Linked DNA regions of Bradyrhizobium diazoefficiens. The protein of the gene in region 1 interacts with the protein of each later gene in a pairwise test. Links are inferred from orthologs where the notes say so. Each region holds a gene or a part of one and is shown in the gene's direction. Other genes may lie near its edges. The genes, in order: leuS and ligA.

Region 1 (8,638 bases):
CGGCGATCTTGGCGGTCAGCGCGAAATGAGCCGCCGGCGGCTCGTCCACCGGCGGGATGCACATCAGGCCGGAGATCGTCAGCCCATAGGTGTCGCGACAGCTCGCGAGGAAGGCGTCGGCCTCGCCGGGTGCGATGCCGGCCTTCTGCGGCTCCTCGCCGGTGTTGATCTGAACGAAGAGTTGCGGGTGCTTGTTCTGGGATTCGATTTCTTTGGCTAACGCCTGGCAAATGCTCGGACGGTCGACCGAATGGATGGCATCGAACAGCGCCACCGCCTCTTTAGCCTTGTTGGATTGCAGCGGCCCGATCAGATGCAGCGCGATATCCGGGTAAGCAGCCGTTAACTCAGGCCACTTGCCTTTGGCCTCCTGCACGCGATTCTCGCCGAACACGCGCTGTCCGGCCCCGATTACCGGGATAATTGCTGCCGCCGCAAACGTCTTGGATACCGCGATCAGCGTCACGGAGGCGCGATCGCGCCGTGCATCCTTGCAGGCGCGCACGATTTCCGCCTCGACGGCGGCGAGCCCGTTTGGTGAATGGCCGGTTACCGGCGCGGCGTTGGCTTCTGTCATCACATCGATCGGCTTGCAGGAGCAACAGAGGTAATTCTAATTTTACCCAGTTCAAGAAAGGGTTTTTGAACCCTTCGCTTTACCTTGCCCCATGGGGTGGGTAGCGCAGATGGCAAACGTCAGTTTCAACCGCAAACGAGCAAAACTCAAGCAGGTCCTGGGGATCAGGGCGCGGCTTGCGTTGCTCGCGGTGATTCTTGTCGCGCCCTTGATGCTCGAACGCATCCGTTCGCTCGAAGACACCCGCACCAAACAGATTGCACAGGCCACCACCGAGTTCACCACCGTCGCGAGGCATAGCGCCGATGCACAGCGCGAGGTGATCTCGTCGGTCGAGACCATCCTGAAATCGGAAGCCTTCATCCGCGCCTCTGCCGGCGGCGTCAGCAAGAGCTGCGACGTGCTGCGCGCGAGCCTGCCGACGAGCCTGCCCTGGATCCGCACGCTGCTGATCGCCGGCCAGGACGGCCGCATCCAGTGCGCGACCAACAACATGTATGTCGGCCTCGACCTCTCTGACCGACCTTACTTCCAACAGGCGCAGGAGACCGGCCGCTTCGTGCTGTCCGACTTCATCCTGTCGCGGCCCGTGCAGTCGCCGACCGTGATGGCGGTCTATCCCGTCTCCGCGTTCAGCGGCGTCGCCGACGCCGTCGTGATGGCAACCGTCAACCTCGACTGGATGTCGAAGGTGATGAACAATCTGGGCGGCCGCGCCGGCATCACGGCGGTGCTGGTCGACAGCGCCGGCACCGTGCTGGCCGCACCCGCCGATCAGCACAGCGCGGTCGGACGTCCGCTCGACAACATGCCGCTGATGTCGGCGATCGCCGACATGGCCTTGCGCTCGGACCAGGACGAAGGCTCCCTGTCCTTCCTCGCCGCCGACGGATCGCGGCGCGCGGTCAGCTTCATCCGCATCGCCGGTACCAACGCGCGCCTGATCGCCAGCATCGACGAAGACAAGGTGTCCGCCGCGGTGAGCCGCGATATCCGCACTGCCTATCTCCAGCTGGCTTTCGTCGTCATGTTCGTGCTGCTGGGCGCGCTGATCGCCGCCGAAAAACTCGTGATCAAGCCGATCGAGATGCTCGCGGACATGGCCAAGCGCCTCGGCGAGGGCGATTTGTCGGCCCGCGCGGCGCGCAACCGGCTGCCGTCCGAATTCGTGCCGCTGGCGCGCGCGTTCAACGCGATGGCCGCCCAGCTCAGCCAGCGCGAGCGCGAGCTGATCGCGAGCAATGACCGGCTGACCGTGATGGCCTCGATCGACATGCTGTCGGGGCTCGCCAACCGCCGCGGCTTCCAGAGCCGGCTCGACTTCGAATGGATGCGCGCCCAGCAATATGGCAGCGAGCTCGCGCTGCTGATGATCGACGTCGACCATTTCAAGCTCTTCAACGACACCTACGGCCATCTCGAAGGCGATTCCTGCCTGACCCGGCTCGGCGAATCGCTGTCCGGCATCGCCGCCGACACCATGGGCTTTGCGGCGCGCTATGGCGGCGAGGAATTCTGCCTGCTGCTGCCCAACACCGACGTGATGCGCGCCGTCGGGATCGGCGAGCAGGTGCGCGCCGCCGTGCTCAAGCTCTGCCTGCCGCACATCACCTCCGCTCACATGATCGTCACTGTCTCGATCGGCGTCGCCGCAACTCGGCCGAACGAGAGCCTGCGCCCGGGCGACCTGATCGAAGCCGCCGACGCTGCGCTCTACGCGGCGAAACACCGCGGCCGCAACACTGTCGTGGAACACGGCATCGTGCGCATCGAAGATGGCGCGGGCGAGATCGCGATGGCGGGCTAGACCGCAGCGATGTCGCGATCGAGCTCGCTCTCGGCGACCACGCGGTTGCGGCCGCTTCGCTTCGCAAGGTAGAGCGCCCGATCGCAGCGTTCGACGAGATCGTTCATGGCCTCTCCCGGCTGAAACTGCGCCGCTCCGACTGAGACCGTGATGGACGGAAGAATCTCGCCGGTCGACCGACGGGTGATCTGGCACTCGGCGATGGAGCGGCGGATGCGCTCGGCGATGACCGTTGCTGCGGCGAGATCGGCACCAGGCAGCACGGCGATCAGCTCCTCGCCGCCGTAGCGGGCCGGCAGATCGACCTCGCGAAGCTTGTCGCGCAGCACCTGCGCCATCAGGCGCAACACCTGGTCGCCGACGCCATGGCCGAAGCTGTCGTTGAATCTCTTGAAGTGATCGATGTCCAGCATCAGAAGGCTGAGCGGCTCGCCCTGCTCCATGGCGGCGATCTGCGTCTTGCGGAAGAACTCGTCGAGCGCGCGGCGATTGGGCAGGCCGGTCAGCGTATCGGTCCTGGCGCGTTCCTCCGATTTGCTCAAGGTTTCCCGTATCGACTCGAGCTCCTGCGTCTTCTCGGCGAAGCCGGCTTCGAGCTTCGCGGCGCGGCTGGCCGCCTTGGCAAGCTCGTTCATCAATCGCTGAACGAGCACCTTCGGATCGGAGCCGGACTGGCCCTGATCGGCGACATCATGGATCGCCCGTATCTGGGCATGATTGTCGGCAATGGCGGTTGCCAGGAAGACTTGGGCGGTGTCCATGACCGCGTGCAGCTGCTGGGAGACAAGGGCCGCCGCCGAGCCATCAGGCGCAGCCACATAGGTCGAAAACAGGTCCCGATTGATGGTCGCATCGAACTTGCGCTTGTTGCCGATCAGGATATCGATGGCCCGCTGCAAATCGCTTGGAACCCCCATCGAATAGACGAACCAGACGTTGAAATTGTCCGGTGTCGCGGGCACGCGCTGGGCTGCCATGCCCTGTAAGGCCTTTTGCGCGACCGATGCTGCGTAGTCGTAATCGAGCTCGTCGAAGGGGCTGTCGATCATCGTGAGAGGTCCCGGTCTCAGGCTTGGCTAGCTTGGCAGCCCCCACCTTAACCGCTCCTTGAGATCAGGCCTCCTCCGTAGTGAACCGGAGCCTTGATGCGCGCAGGATGGGATCCTATCGATTTTCGGCAACCCATTGACCCCTTGAGGACTTCTATGGCCTAGTCCGGCCTCTTTCGACGGCCCGAACTCACGAAACGCAACGATTGCATGACCTCCGAACGCTACAACGCCCGCGACGCCGAACCGCGTTGGCAACGCCAATGGGACGAACAGGCGATCTTCGTCTCCAAGAACGACGATTCGCGGCCGAAATATTATGTGCTGGAGATGTTCCCCTACCCATCCGGGCGCATCCATATCGGCCATGTCCGCAATTACACGCTCGGCGACGTGCTCGCCCGCTTCATGCGCGCCAAGGGCTTCAACGTGCTGCATCCGATGGGCTGGGACGCCTTCGGCCTGCCGGCCGAGAACGCCGCCATCGAGCGCAAGGTCGCGCCGAAAGCCTGGACCTACGACAACATCGCGGCGATGAAGAAGCAGCTCCGCTCGATCGGGCTGTCGCTGGACTGGTCACGCGAATTCGCGACCTGCGACCCCAGCTATTACAAGCATCAGCAGAAGATGTTCCTGGACATGCTCGGCGCAGGCCTCGCCGAGCGCGAGAAGCGCAAGCTGAACTGGGACCCTGTCGACATGACCGTGCTCGCCAATGAGCAGGTGATCGACGGTCGCGGCTGGCGCTCGGGCGCCGTTGTCGAGCAGCGCGAAATGAGCCAGTGGGTCTTCAAGATCACGAAGTACGCGCAGGAGCTGCTGGACGCGCTGGATACGCTCGACCGCTGGCCGGACAAGGTCCGGCTGATGCAGCGCAACTGGATCGGCCGCTCCGAGGGCCTGTTGGTCCGCTTCGCGCTGGATCCGGCGACCACGCCGGCCGGCGAAAGCGAGCTGAAGATTTTCACGACGCGGCCCGACACGCTGTTCGGCGCGAAATTCATGGCGATCTCGTCGGATCATCCGCTGGCGCAAGCAGCCGCCGCGAAGAATCCGAAGCTCGCGCAGTTCATCGCCGACATCAAGAAGATCGGCACCGCGCAGGAGATCATCGACACCGCCGAGAAGCAGGGTTTTGACACCGGCATCCGCGCGGTTCATCCGTTCGATCCCTCCTGGAAGCTGCCGGTCTATGTCGCTAATTTCGTGCTGATGGAATACGGCACCGGCGCGATCTTCGGCTGCCCCGCGCACGACCAGCGCGACCTCGATTTCGTCAACAAGTACAGCCTTGGCGTCACTCCGGTGGTTTGCCCCGAGGGCCAAGACCCCAAGACGTTCGTCATCACCGACACCGCCTATGACGGTGACGGCCGCATGATCAATTCCCGCTTCCTCGACGGCATGACCATCGGTCAGGCCAAGGAAGAAGTGGCGAAGCGTCTCGAAAGTGAACTGCGTGGCAATGCGCCGGTCGCCGAACGCCAGGTCAATTTCCGTCTGCGCGATTGGGGCATTTCGCGCCAGCGGTATTGGGGCTGCCCGATTCCGGTGATTCATTGCCCCAAGTGCGACGTGGTACCGGTGCCGGATGCCGACCTGCCGGTGGTGCTGCCGGAAGATGTGAGCTTCGACAGACCGGGCAACGCGCTCGACCATCACCCGACCTGGAAGCACGTCAACTGCCCGAAATGCGGCGGCAAGGCGCAGCGCGAAACCGACACCATGGACACGTTCGTGGATTCGTCCTGGTACTTCGCGCGCTTCACCGATCCCTGGAACGAGAACGCGCCGACGACGCCCGCGGTCGCCAACCGGATGCTGCCGGTCGACCAGTATATCGGCGGCGTCGAGCACGCGATCCTGCATCTGCTCTACAGCCGCTTCTTCACCCGCGCGATGAAGGCGACCGGGCACATCGCACTGGACGAGCCGTTTGCCGGCATGTTCACGCAAGGCATGGTGGTGCACGAGACCTACCAGAAGGCCGACGGCACCTGGGTGCAGCCGGCCGAGGTCAAGATCGAGGTCGGCGGCAACGGCCGCCGCGCGACGCTGCTCAGCACAGGCGAGGACATCCAGATCGGCGCGATCGAGAAGATGTCGAAGTCGAAGAAGAACACGGTCGACCCCGACGACATCATCGCGACCTATGGCGCCGACGTCGCCCGCTGGTTCATGCTGTCGGACTCGCCGCCCGACCGCGACGTGATCTGGAGCGACGAACGCGTCCAGGGCGCCTCCCGCTTCGTGCAGCGGCTATGGCGGCTGGTGAACGATGCCGAAGAACTCTGCAAGGAACTTGGCAAGAGTGCTCCCGCGGCCCGGCCGGCCTCGTTCGGTCCGGATGCCACCGCCTTGCGCAAGGCCGCCCACGGCGCACTCGACAAGGTCACGACCGGCGTCGAGCGGCTGCACTTCAACGTCTGCCTCGCCCATATCCGTGAATTCACGAATACATTTTCGGAGCTGATTCAGCGCTCCGGTCAGCCGTCCCCCGATTTGGCTTGGGCGATCCGGGAGGCCAGCCAGATCCTGGTCCAGCTGTTCTCCCCGATGATGCCGCACCTGGCCGAGGAGTGCTGGCAGGTTCTCGGCCAGCCCGGGCTGGTTTCCGAGGCCCATTGGCCGCAAATCGAACGCGATTTGCTGGTTGAAGACAGCGTGACCCTGGTGGTTCAGGTCAACGGCAAGAAGCGGGGTGAGGTCACGGTTGCAACAGCGGCCCAGAATCCGGAAATCGAGGCTGCCGCTTTGGCTCTCGATGCTGTAAAACTGGCCCTGGACGGCAAGCCCGTCCGCAAGGTGATCATCGTCCCCAAGAGGATCGTGAATGTTGTCGGCTAGGATCCGTATCGCAGCCCGCTTGCTGGCAGTGGCCGCATTGGCGGCGCTGACGGCCGGCTGCTTCCAGCCGATGTATGCCGAGCATACCGACGGCACCCCCGGCTTGCGTGAAAAGCTGATGGGGGTCGACCTTCCGCCGATCGCCAAGGCGAACGCCTCGCGCGAGGCCCGGGTTGGCGTGGAAGTCCGCAATGCGCTGGCCTTCAAACTGTACGGCACAGCCACCGGCATGCCACCAACCCACCGCCTGGAAATCCGCTTCAATACCAGCAAGTCGTCGCTGATCGTCGATCCCAACACCGGCCTGCCGAGCAGTGAAAACTACGGTATCGATTGCCAGTACAATCTGATCGAGGTCGTGAGCGGCAAGTCGGTCATGACCGGCACCACGTTCTCGCGCGTATCCTACGACATGCCGGGCTCCTATCAGCGCTTCTCCCGCAACCGCGCGATACGTGACGCCGAGGATCGTGCGGCCAACGAGATTGCCGAGAACATCTCGACCCGGCTCGCCGCATTCTTCACCGCCGGCACGTAGTTCATTTCCCGCTTGAGGCCCAATGGTCGCGCTGCGCGGAAAAGAGATCGATGCCTTCCTCGCGCGCCCCGACCCAGGCCGTTCGATCATCCTGCTCTATGGTCCCGATGCCGGCCTCGTGCGCGAGCGCGTTGACGCGCTGATTGCGTCCGCCGTCGACGACCCCAACGATCCCTTTTCGCTGGTGAAACTCGACGGCGACGAGCTCTCCGCCGAGCCGTCGCGCCTGGTCGACGAAGCCATGACCGTGCCGCTGTTCGGCAGCCGCCGCGCCATTCGCATCCGCGCCGGCTCGCGCAGCTTTGCCAGCGGCATCGACACGCTGGCCGAGATGTCGGTGAAGGATTGCCGCATCGTGATCGAGGCCGGCGAGCTCCGCCCCGAATCGCCGCTACGCAAAGCCTGCGAGCGCGCCAAGACGGCTGTGGCGATTGGCTGCTATCCCGACACCGAGCGCGATCTTGCCAAGCTGATGGAAGACGAGCTGCGCACCGCGAACCTGCGCATCGCGCAGGACGCCCGCGCCGCGCTGATGTCGTTCCTCGGCGGCGATCGCCAAGCTTCGCGCAACGAGCTGCGCAAGCTCACGCTCTACGCCCATGGCAAAGGTGAGATCACACTCGATGACGTGATGTCGGTCGTTGCCGATGCGTCCGAACTGAAGCTCGACCCGATCGTCGACGGCGCCTTCGCCGGCCGGCCCGACATCGTCGAGACCGAATTCGCAAAGGCCATGATCGCCGGCACCTACCCCGGCGTGATCATCTCAACCGCGCAGCGCCAGGCCGCCTGGCTGCACAAATCCGCGCTCGCCATCGCCGACGGCACGCCGGCGTCCACCGTGCTCGATGGCGGATTTCCGCGGCTGCATTTTTCGCGAAAGCCCGCGGTCGAAACCGCGCTCCGCAATTTTAGCGTGGCACGGCTTGCCGCCATCATCGAGCAGCTTGCGACCGCCGCACTCGACACCCGCAGGCAATCCACCCTCGCCGCCGCCATCGCCCAGCGCACGCTGATGGCGATCGCCGCGAATGCGAAGCGGCGGGGGTGAGGTGGTGGTCTCTCCGCGCGTCATTGCGAGCGCAGCGAAGCAACGACGATTTGGTCGGTATGCGCACCACATAACCAGCCGTCGTCCCGGCGAAGGCCGGGACCCATAACCACAGGGAGAAGTTTGGCGAAGACCCGTGGTCCGGTACTGCGACCTTCCGCAATCGATAAATCACGCGGTATGGGTCCCGGCCTTCGCCGGGACGACACCGAAGGTGGCTTAAAGCACGCCCTTCGCCAGCCGCTTCATCACCTCGTCGAGCTGATCGAGGTTGCGGTAGTTGATCTGGACCGAGCCGCCGGGATCGCGGTGGCTGACCGTAACCTTCAGTCCGAGCGCATCGCTAACGCGCTTTTCGAGATCGATCGTGTCGGGGTCCTTTTCCTTACCCCCGGTGGCGCGCGCCTTTTGCGGCTTGCGCTCCGGCACGCCCTCTTCATGCGCGAGCGCCTCAGTCTGACGGACGTTGAGGCCCTCCTCGACGATACGCTTGGCGGCGGCAAGCGGATCGGGCACGCCGATCAGCGCGCGGGCGTGACCGGCGGTCAGCTCGCCGGTCGCGATGAAGGCCTGCACCTCGGCCGGCAGCTTCGTCAGCCGCATCATGTTCGCAACGTGGCTGCGGCTCTTGCCGACGACTTTTGCGATGTCGTCCTGGCTGCGTTTGAACTCGTTGGCGAGTGCGTGATAGCCCTGCGCCTCTTCCATCGGGTTGAGGTCTTCGCGCTGCACGTTCTCGACGATCGCGAATTCCAGCGCATCGCTGTCG
Region 2 (8,377 bases), 2.0 Mb from region 1 along the record:
CGGGAAACTCTTGGTAACCATGATCCCCTGGGATTGCGGCAAGTTCGCCTTAATCCGGGCGGAATGCCTGCCTATCCGGTAGGTTAACGATCGTTTTTCGGTTACACCGACGTGGTCGCATGGCAGGCACCACGATTACATTTCGCGCCCGTGACGGGGATCATGGGCTGGCGGGCACCGCATCACAGGGCGTCAGGTCTTAAATTCATGTCGGCACAGCGTATGACGCGCGGATATCTCTTGGTTTCGCCAAAGGCTCCGGTCGGGAGCCGCCGGCTGCTCCAGGCGGCAACCCTGTTGCTGCTCGCGCTGCCGCTGGCCGGCTGCGGCACCGGCGCGCTCTGGGACAAGTTCACCGCCAAGGACGACACCTTCGTCGAGGAGCCCGCCGACAAGATCTACAATGAGGGCCTGTTCCTCATGAACGAAAAGAAGGACATGAAGGCGGCGAACAAGAAGTTCGAAGAGGTCGACCGCCAGCATCCCTATTCCGATTGGGCGCGCAAATCGCTGCTGATGTCGGCCTACGCGTCCTACCAGGGCGGTGACTATGACGGTTGCATCGGCGCTGCGACCCGCTACGTCACCCTGCATCCCGGCAGCCCGGACGCCGCCTACGCGCAATATCTGATCGCCGCCTCGCACTACGACCAGATCCCGGATGTCAGCCGCGACCAGGCCCGGACCGAGAAGGCGATCGCCTCGCTGGAAGAGGTGGTGCGCAAATATCCGACGTCCGAATATGCGACCTCCGCCAAGGCCAAGATCGAGGGCGCGCGCGACCAACTCGCCGGCAAGGAAATGAACGTCGGCCGCTACTACATGCAGAAGAAAGACTATACGGCCGCGATCAACCGCTACAAGGCCGTGGTCACACAGTACCAGACCACGCGCCACGTCGAGGAGGCGCTGTATCGGCTCACCGAGGCCTATACGGCGATCGGCATCGTCGGCGAGGCCCAGACGGCGGCGGCCGTGCTCGGGCACAATTTTCCTGACAGCCGCTGGTACAAGGACGCCTATAATCTTGTAAAATCCGGCGGTCTCGAACCGAGCGAGAATCAGGGGTCCTGGATGAGCAGGGCCTTCAAGAAGATAGGCCTCTAGGTCTCGGCTAGGAAATCTGGTTCCATGCTGGCGCGTCTGTCGATCCGCGACATCGTCCTGATCGAACGGCTCGATATCGAATTCGCCACCGGACTTGCGGTTTTGACCGGCGAGACCGGTGCGGGCAAATCCATCCTGCTCGATGCCTTTGCGTTGGCGCTCGGCGGCCGCGGCGACGCCGGCCTCGTGCGCCATGGTGCGGAGCAGGGCCAGGTCACGGCCGTCTTCGATATCCCCAAAAATCACCCCGCGGCGAAAATCCTCGCCGAGAATGGCCTGGACGATACCGGGGAGATGATTCTTCGTCGTGTGCAACTCGCCGACGGCCGCACCCGCGCCTTCATCAACGACCAGTCGATCAGCGTGCAGACGCTGAAGGCGGTCGGCGCGGCGCTGGTCGAGATCCACGGCCAGCATGACGAGCGCGCGCTGGTCGATGCCGCCACCCATCGCCGGCTGCTCGATGCCTTCGCCGGGCTCGAGAAGGACGTCACAGCCGTCGAAGCGCTCTGGGACGCACGCCGCACCGCGAATACCGAGTTGGACGATCATCGCGCCGGCAAGGAGCGTGCCGCGCGCGAGGCGGATTATTTGCGCCATGCCTCCGACGAGTTGAAGCAGCTTGCGCCAAAGGACGGTGAAGAAACCTCGCTCGCCTCCCGCCGCACCACCATGATGCAGGGCGAGAAGATCGCCTCCGATTTGCGCGAGGCGCAGGAAGTCGTCGGAGGCCACCATTCGCCGGTTGCGGCGCTGTCGGCCGCCGTGCGCCGGCTGGAACGTCGCGGCGTCAATTCGCCAACGCTGGTCGAGCCCGCGGTGAAGGCGATCGATATCGCCATCAACGCACTGGAGGAGGCCGACCAGCATCTCCAGGCCGCGCTCGCCGCAACCGATTTCGACCCGGCCGAGCTCGAGCGCATCGAGGAACGGCTGTTCGCGCTGCGCGCCGCTTCGCGTAAATATTCGACGCCGGTTGATGGCCTCGCCGCGCTCGCCGCCAAATACGCCGCCGACGTGGTGCTGATCGATGCCGGCGCCTCGCGGCTGAAGAAGCTGGAGCAGGCCGCGATCGAGGCCGATGCCCGCTATGCGACTGCTGCGAAAAAGCTCTCGGCGGCGCGGCAGAAATCGGCCGAGAAGCTCAACAGGGCGGTCAATGCCGAACTCGCACCGCTCAAGCTCGAGCGTGCAAAGTTCATGACCCAGGTGGCGACCGACGAGGCCGCGCCGGGCCCGCAAGGCTTCGACCGGGTCGAGTTCTGGGTGCAGACCAATCCGGGCACCAGGGCCGGTCCGATGATGAAGGTCGCCTCCGGCGGCGAGCTCTCCCGCTTCCTTCTGGCGCTGAAAGTCGTGCTGTCCGACCGCGGCTCGGCGCCGACGCTCGTGTTCGACGAGATCGACACAGGCGTAGGCGGCGCCGTCGCCGATGCCATCGGCGCGCGACTGGCGCGGTTGGCCGGCAAGGTGCAGGTGATGGCCGTGACTCATGCCCCGCAGGTCGCCGCCCGCGCCGACCAGCATCTCCTGATCTCCAAGGATGCGCTGGACAAGGGCAAGCGCGTCGCCACCCGCGTCAACGCACTTGCCGCCGACCACCGCCGCGAAGAAATCGCCCGCATGCTCGCCGGCGCCGAGATCACGGCCGAGGCAAGGGCGGCCGCGGACCGGCTGCTTAAGGCGGCGACGGCTTAGGCTGCGCCTCCCGGACGCAGCGCGTTGCGCTGCATCCGGGGCAACAAGATCTCAACGTGCCTTTACCCCTGCGCCCGCTCCGTCGTATCCAAGCACCATGGCAAGAGCAGCAAAATCCAAACCGCTTCGCGACGTCGCCGACCTCACCAAGGCGCAGGCCAAGGTCGAGCACATGCGGCTCACGCTCGAACTCGAAGAGCACGACAAGCGCTACTATCAGGACGACGCACCCACCGTCACCGACGCCGAATATGATGCATTGCGTCATCGTCTCAACGCGATCGAAAAACGCTTTCTGGAATTCGTCAGCGCGGACTCGCCGTCACAGAAGATCGGCGCGGCGCCATCCGGGCGCTTCAAGAAGGTCCGGCATTCCGTTCCCATGCTGTCGCTGGACAACGCCTTTGCCGAAGAGGACGTGCGCGACTTCGTCGGCCGCATCGTGCGCTTCTTGAAGCTCGATGACGACAAGGTCAATTTCTCCGCCGAGCCGAAGATCGACGGCCTCTCGATGTCGCTGCGCTATGAGGGCGGCGAGCTCGTCACTGCTGCGACGCGCGGCGACGGTGCGGTGGGCGAGGACGTCACCGCCAATATCCGTACGCTCGAAGACGTGCCCGAGAGGCTGAAGGGCCGCAACGTCCCCGACATCTGCGAGGTGCGCGGCGAGGTCTACATGACTAAGAAGGCCTTCCTCGCGCTCAACGAGCGACAGAAGGCGGCCGGCGATACCGTCTTCGCCAATCCGCGCAACTCCGCCGCGGGCTCCTTGCGGCAGAAGGATCCGACCGTCACCGCCTCGCGTCCGCTCGGCTTCTTCGCCTATGCCTGGGGCGAAATGAGCGCGATGCCGGAAGAGACGCAGAGCGGCATGATCCACTGGTTCGAGCGCTGCGGCTTCAAGACCAATCCGCTGACGAAACTGTGTCACTCCGTCGAGGAGCTGATCGCGTTCCATCAGAGCATCGAGGAAGCGCGCGCCGAACTCGACTACGACATCGATGGCGTCGTCTACAAGATCGATCGCATCGACTGGCAGGAGCGGCTCGGCTTCGTCTCCCGCACGCCGCGCTGGGCCATCGCGCACAAGTTTCCGGCCGAGCGCGCCATGACGGTGCTCCGCGACATCGAGATCCAGGTCGGCCGCACCGGCTCGTTCACGCCGGTCGGCAAGCTCGAGCCGGTCGGTGTCGGCGGAGTGATCGTGCAGAACGTCACGCTGCACAACGAGGATTACATCAAAGGCATCGGCAACAAGGGTGAGGTGCTGCGCGAGGGGCGCGACATCCGGATCGGCGACACGGTGGTGATCCAGCGCGCCGGCGACGTGATCCCGCAGGTCGTGGATATCGTCCTCGACAAGCGGCCGACGAGCGCCAAGGCGTTTCACTTCCCCAAGACGTGCCCGTGTCCGCTGCACACCGACGTCGTGCGCGGGGAGACGGCCGCCGGCGAAGAGGAAGCGCGTGCCCGCTGCACCGGCGAGTTCGCCTGCCCCTACCAGAAGATCGAACACCTCAAGCTGTTCGTGTCGCGGCGCGCCTTCGACATCGATGGTCTCGGCGAGAAGCAGCTCCAGTATTTCTTCGACAAGGGGTGGGTGAAAGAGCCTGCCGACATCTTCACGCTGGAGAAGCGCAACGCAAAGCTCAAGCTCGAGGAAATCGAGGGCTACGGCGAAACCTCGGTGCGCAATCTGTTCGGCGCGATCGAGAGCCGGCGCAGAATCGCGCTGGAGCGTTTTATCTATGCGCTCGGCATGCGCCATGTCGGCGAGACCACGGCCCTGGCACTGGCGCGCGGCTATGGTTCCTGGGACGCCTTCCACGATGCCTGCCTCAAGGTCGCCAAGGGCGACGAGGAGGCGATGGCTGAGATGGACGCGCTCGACCAGATCGGCGACACCGTGATCAAGAGCATCGCCGATTATTTCGGCGAGGACCACAACCGCGGCATTGTCGAGCGGCTGACCAAGGAGGTCGAGATCGTCGACGCCGAGAAGCCGAAGAGCAACTCGGCCGTCGCCGGCAAGACGGTCGTGTTTACGGGCTCGCTGGAGAAGATGACGAGGGACGAGGCCAAGGCCACGGCAGAAAGGCTCGGCGCAAAAGTGTCCGGCTCGGTGTCCAAGAAGACCGATATCGTCGTCGCCGGTCCAGGTGCGGGTTCGAAGCTCACAGAAGCCAACAAGCACGGCGTCAAGGTGCTGACTGAGGATGAGTGGCTGACGCTGATCGGAGAGTGAGCTCTCTCCCCGTCATTGCGAGGAGCTCTTGCGACGAAGCAATCCAGATTGCCGCCGCGGAAAGATTCTGGATTGCTTCGCTGCGCTCGCAATGACGAGGAGAGGGCGTGCCGTCCCTCAGATCATCCCCGCCTCGTCCTCCTCGGCCTGCCCGATCAGCGTCTCGCTCACCACCAATTCGCGGCGAGGGACGACGAAGATCATCGTACAGGCGCAGAGCAGCGAGACGGCGAGGACGGCCGAGGTCAGCGGCAGCGTCGTTGCGGAGTGGCCGCCGAGATAGGCGCCGAATTGCGACATCAGGGCGCCGATCCCCTGTTGCAGAAAGCCCATCGCACCTGACGCAGTGCCGGCGGCTTCGGGACGGATGCTGATGGCGCCGGCTGCGGAATTCGCCATCACGAAGGCGTTGCCGACCATCACGATCATCTGCGTGCCGAACAGCCAGGCGGGAGCCTCGTTCCAGCCGCTGAAACTCCACAGCAGGTTCAACAGGCTGCCGCAGAGTTGCAGGCCGAGCCCGAACCAGATCAGTTTCTCCAGCGAGTGTCGCGGCGCGAAGCGCACGCAGAGCAGATTGCCGACCAGATACGCGAATCCCGTCGTGGCGAACCACGCGCCGTATTCGGCGCTGGTCCGGCCCATCTGGGTCACCACGATGTAGGGGCCGCCGCCGGCGAAGGTGAAGATGATCTGCGACGCCAGCACCTGGCACATCACGTAGCCGATGAAGGCGCGGCTCTTGATCAGGGTGCCGACGTCGCCGCGAAAACCGCTGCCGGCCACACGGTCGCGACGCGTCTCGGGCAACGCGATCGCGATGCCGATGGCGACCGCGAGCGCGCCGACCGTGACGGCGTAGAAGATCGCCCGCCAGCCGAACGCGGTCTCGATCAGGCCGCCGGTGAGCGGCGAAACCATTTGTCCGATCATCAGGGCGGCGACCACAAGGCTGATCATGGAGGCGACCCGGTCGCGCGCGTAGATGTCGCGGATGATGGCGCGGCTTACCACCATGCCGGAGGCGCCACCGAGCGCCTGGAAGAAGCGCGCGGCAATCAATTGCGGCAGGGTTTCGGCGAAAATGCAGGCGACGCTCGCCGCGACCATCAGGGCGAGGCCTCCGAGTAGCACCGGGCGTCGGCCGAATCTGTCCGACAGCGGCCCCATGATCAGCTGCGACAGTGCGATGCCGACCATGTAGAGCGACACCGTCATCTGCGCGATCGAGATGTCGCGCCCGAATGTCGTGGCCAGTACCGGCAGCGCCGGAACCAGGATGTAGAGCGAGATCGGCGCGATCCCGGTCATGACGACCAGCAGCAGCAGCACCACGCGCGAGGTCGCGAGGTTCTTTGTCGCCATTCCCGGCGGCTTGCTGATCATGCCGTGCATGCTGGACACTAGCCGCTTCGCGATTGCTGCGAATATGGCCGTTTCGTCATGCGGCTATGCGCAATACTCGCGCCGCATAATTGGTGTCAGCACCCGCGAAAGCGGGTGATCCAGTATTCCAGAGGGTTGTGATTGACCGAGAAGCCGCAGCGTACTGGATTCCCCGCTTTCGCGGGGAATGACAGCCGAGATTGCGAGCAGCCTTGCACAAATCGCGTAGCGGCATGCGCGGCGCTACGTCAGCTCCGCCGTGGCCTGATCGAGCCAGGCCTTCGTCGCTTCGTCCAGAGCCGGCCCCACCTCGGCGCGAACGCGCGCGTGGTAAGCGTTGAGCCAGGCGAGCTCGTCGCGGTTCAGCATCGCCGTATCGATGAGCCGGCGGTCGATCGGCGCCAAGGTCAGCGTCTCGAACGCGTTCATCGATTTCTCGGCGCCCTTGATGTCGGCGGCGACCACCAGCTCGAGGTTCTCGATGCGGATCCCGAAGGCGTCGGTCTTGTAATAGCCGGGCTCATTGGAGAGGATCATGCCGCGCTTCAGCGGCGTGGTGCCGAGCTTCGAGATCCGCGCCGGCCCTTCGTGGACCGAGAGATAACTGCCGACGCCGTGGCCGGTGCCGTGCTCGAAATCGACGCCGGCGGCCCAGAGATATTGCCGTGCCAGGGTGTCGAGCTGCGCGCCGGTGGTACCGTCGGGAAACACCGCGCGCGCGATTGCGATATGACCGCGCAGCACGCGGGTGAAGCGGTCGCGCATCTCGGGCGTCGGCTCGCCCACCGCCATGGTGCGGGTGATGTCGGTGGTGCCGTCTTCATATTGCGCGCCGGAATCGATCAGCAGCAAATCGCCGCGCGCGATCCGCCGGTTGCTCTTGCGGGTGACACGGTAATGCACGATGGCCCCGTTCGGCCCGGTGCCGGAGATGGTCGGAAACGACACGTCCTTCAGCGCGCCGGTGTCGCGGCGGAACGTCTCCAGCGCCTCCACGGCGTCGATCTCGGTGAGCTTGCCGCTTTCCGCCTCGCGGTCGATGAAGGCGAGGAAGCGCGCGAGTGCGATTGCGTCACGGCGGTGTGCCGTCTGCGTGCCCTTGATCTCGGTCGCGTTCTTCACCGCCTTCAGCAGCGCAATCGGATCGCTGCCGCGCACCGGCTTGCCGCCGCCGCCTGCGATCAACCGGCTTAGGGCGTCGGCCGCCGTGGCGTTGTCGAGCGCGATCGCCGCACCGCTCTTGGCGAGCGCCATCAGCGTCGGCGCCAGTGCATCCGGCTCGCGCACGTCGGCCGATTGCTCGAGATGGTCGCGCGTCAGGTTGGAGAGCTTGCGGTTGTCGATGAACACGGTCGGTCGGCCGTCCCTGGGCACCAGCGCGTAAGACAGCGGCAGCGGTGTGTGTGCGACGTCGGCCCCGCGGATGTTGAAGGTCCAGGCGACGGCATGACTGTCCGACAGCACCAGCGCGTCGGCGCCGAGCTTGTCGATTTCGCTCTTGATCTGCGTCACCTTGTCGGCCTCGGCGACGCCGGCATATTGCAGGCCGTGGATCGCGATGGGGGCGATCGGCGGCTGCGGCCGGTCCTGCCAGATGGCGTCGACCGGATTGCTGTCGACCGCCACCAGTTCGGCACCGGCCTTGGCGCAGGCCGCGGAGAGGCGCTCGGCTGCCGCAAAAGTGTGCAGCCATGGATCAAATCCTAGGCGATCACCGGATTTGAGGTGCGCCGAGACCCAGCTCTCCGGTGGCGGATCGATCAGCGATTCCACCGCCCACGCCTTGCCGTCGACCTGCTTGGCCGCCTGGATCGTGTAGCGGCCATCGACGAAGACGGCGGCCTCCTGGGTCAGCACCACCGCGAGTCCCGCCGAGCCGGTAAAGCCGGTCAGCCAGGCGAGCCGCTCTTCGGAGGGCGCCACATATTCATTCTGCTGCTG

What was found.
Region 2: the proteins of leuS (region 1) and ligA interact in binary tests that used the Escherichia coli proteins (3 or more experiments, as listed by UniProt). The link is inferred for Bradyrhizobium diazoefficiens from one-to-one orthologs.

Annotation. Positions count from the first base shown.
Region 1 is NZ_JAENXS010000001.1:2,240,091-2,248,728, reverse strand. Bases 3,293-6,480 are described here. They hold leuS (leucine--tRNA ligase), read left to right. Parts: upstream 3,293-3,643; coding sequence 3,644-6,280; downstream 6,281-6,480. Other genes in these bases: JJE66_RS10545 (LPS assembly lipoprotein LptE), read left to right, coding at 6,267-6,480; JJE66_RS10555 (GGDEF domain-containing protein), read right to left, coding at 3,293-3,361. Also shown: JJE66_RS10565 (YggS family pyridoxal phosphate-dependent enzyme), read right to left, coding at 1-577; JJE66_RS10560 (diguanylate cyclase domain-containing protein), read left to right, coding at 687-2,384; more of JJE66_RS10555, read right to left, coding at 2,381-3,292; more of JJE66_RS10545, read left to right, coding at 6,481-6,818; holA (DNA polymerase III subunit delta), read left to right, coding at 6,841-7,869; JJE66_RS10535 (ParB/RepB/Spo0J family partition protein), read right to left, coding at 8,089-8,638.
Region 2 is NZ_JAENXS010000001.1:245,367-253,743, reverse strand. Bases 2,550-5,476 are described here. They hold ligA (NAD-dependent DNA ligase LigA), read left to right. Parts: upstream 2,550-2,902; coding sequence 2,903-5,050; downstream 5,051-5,476. Other genes in these bases: JJE66_RS01150 (multidrug effflux MFS transporter), read right to left, coding at 5,168-5,476; recN (DNA repair protein RecN), read left to right, coding at 2,550-2,805. Outside these bases: JJE66_RS01165 (outer membrane protein assembly factor BamD), read left to right, coding at 208-1,107; more of recN, read left to right, coding at 1,132-2,549; more of JJE66_RS01150, read right to left, coding at 5,477-6,445; JJE66_RS01145 (aminopeptidase P family protein), read right to left, coding at 6,680-8,377. UniProt on the Escherichia coli protein: DNA ligase that catalyzes the formation of phosphodiester linkages between 5'-phosphoryl and 3'-hydroxyl groups in double-stranded DNA using NAD as a coenzyme and as the energy source for the reaction.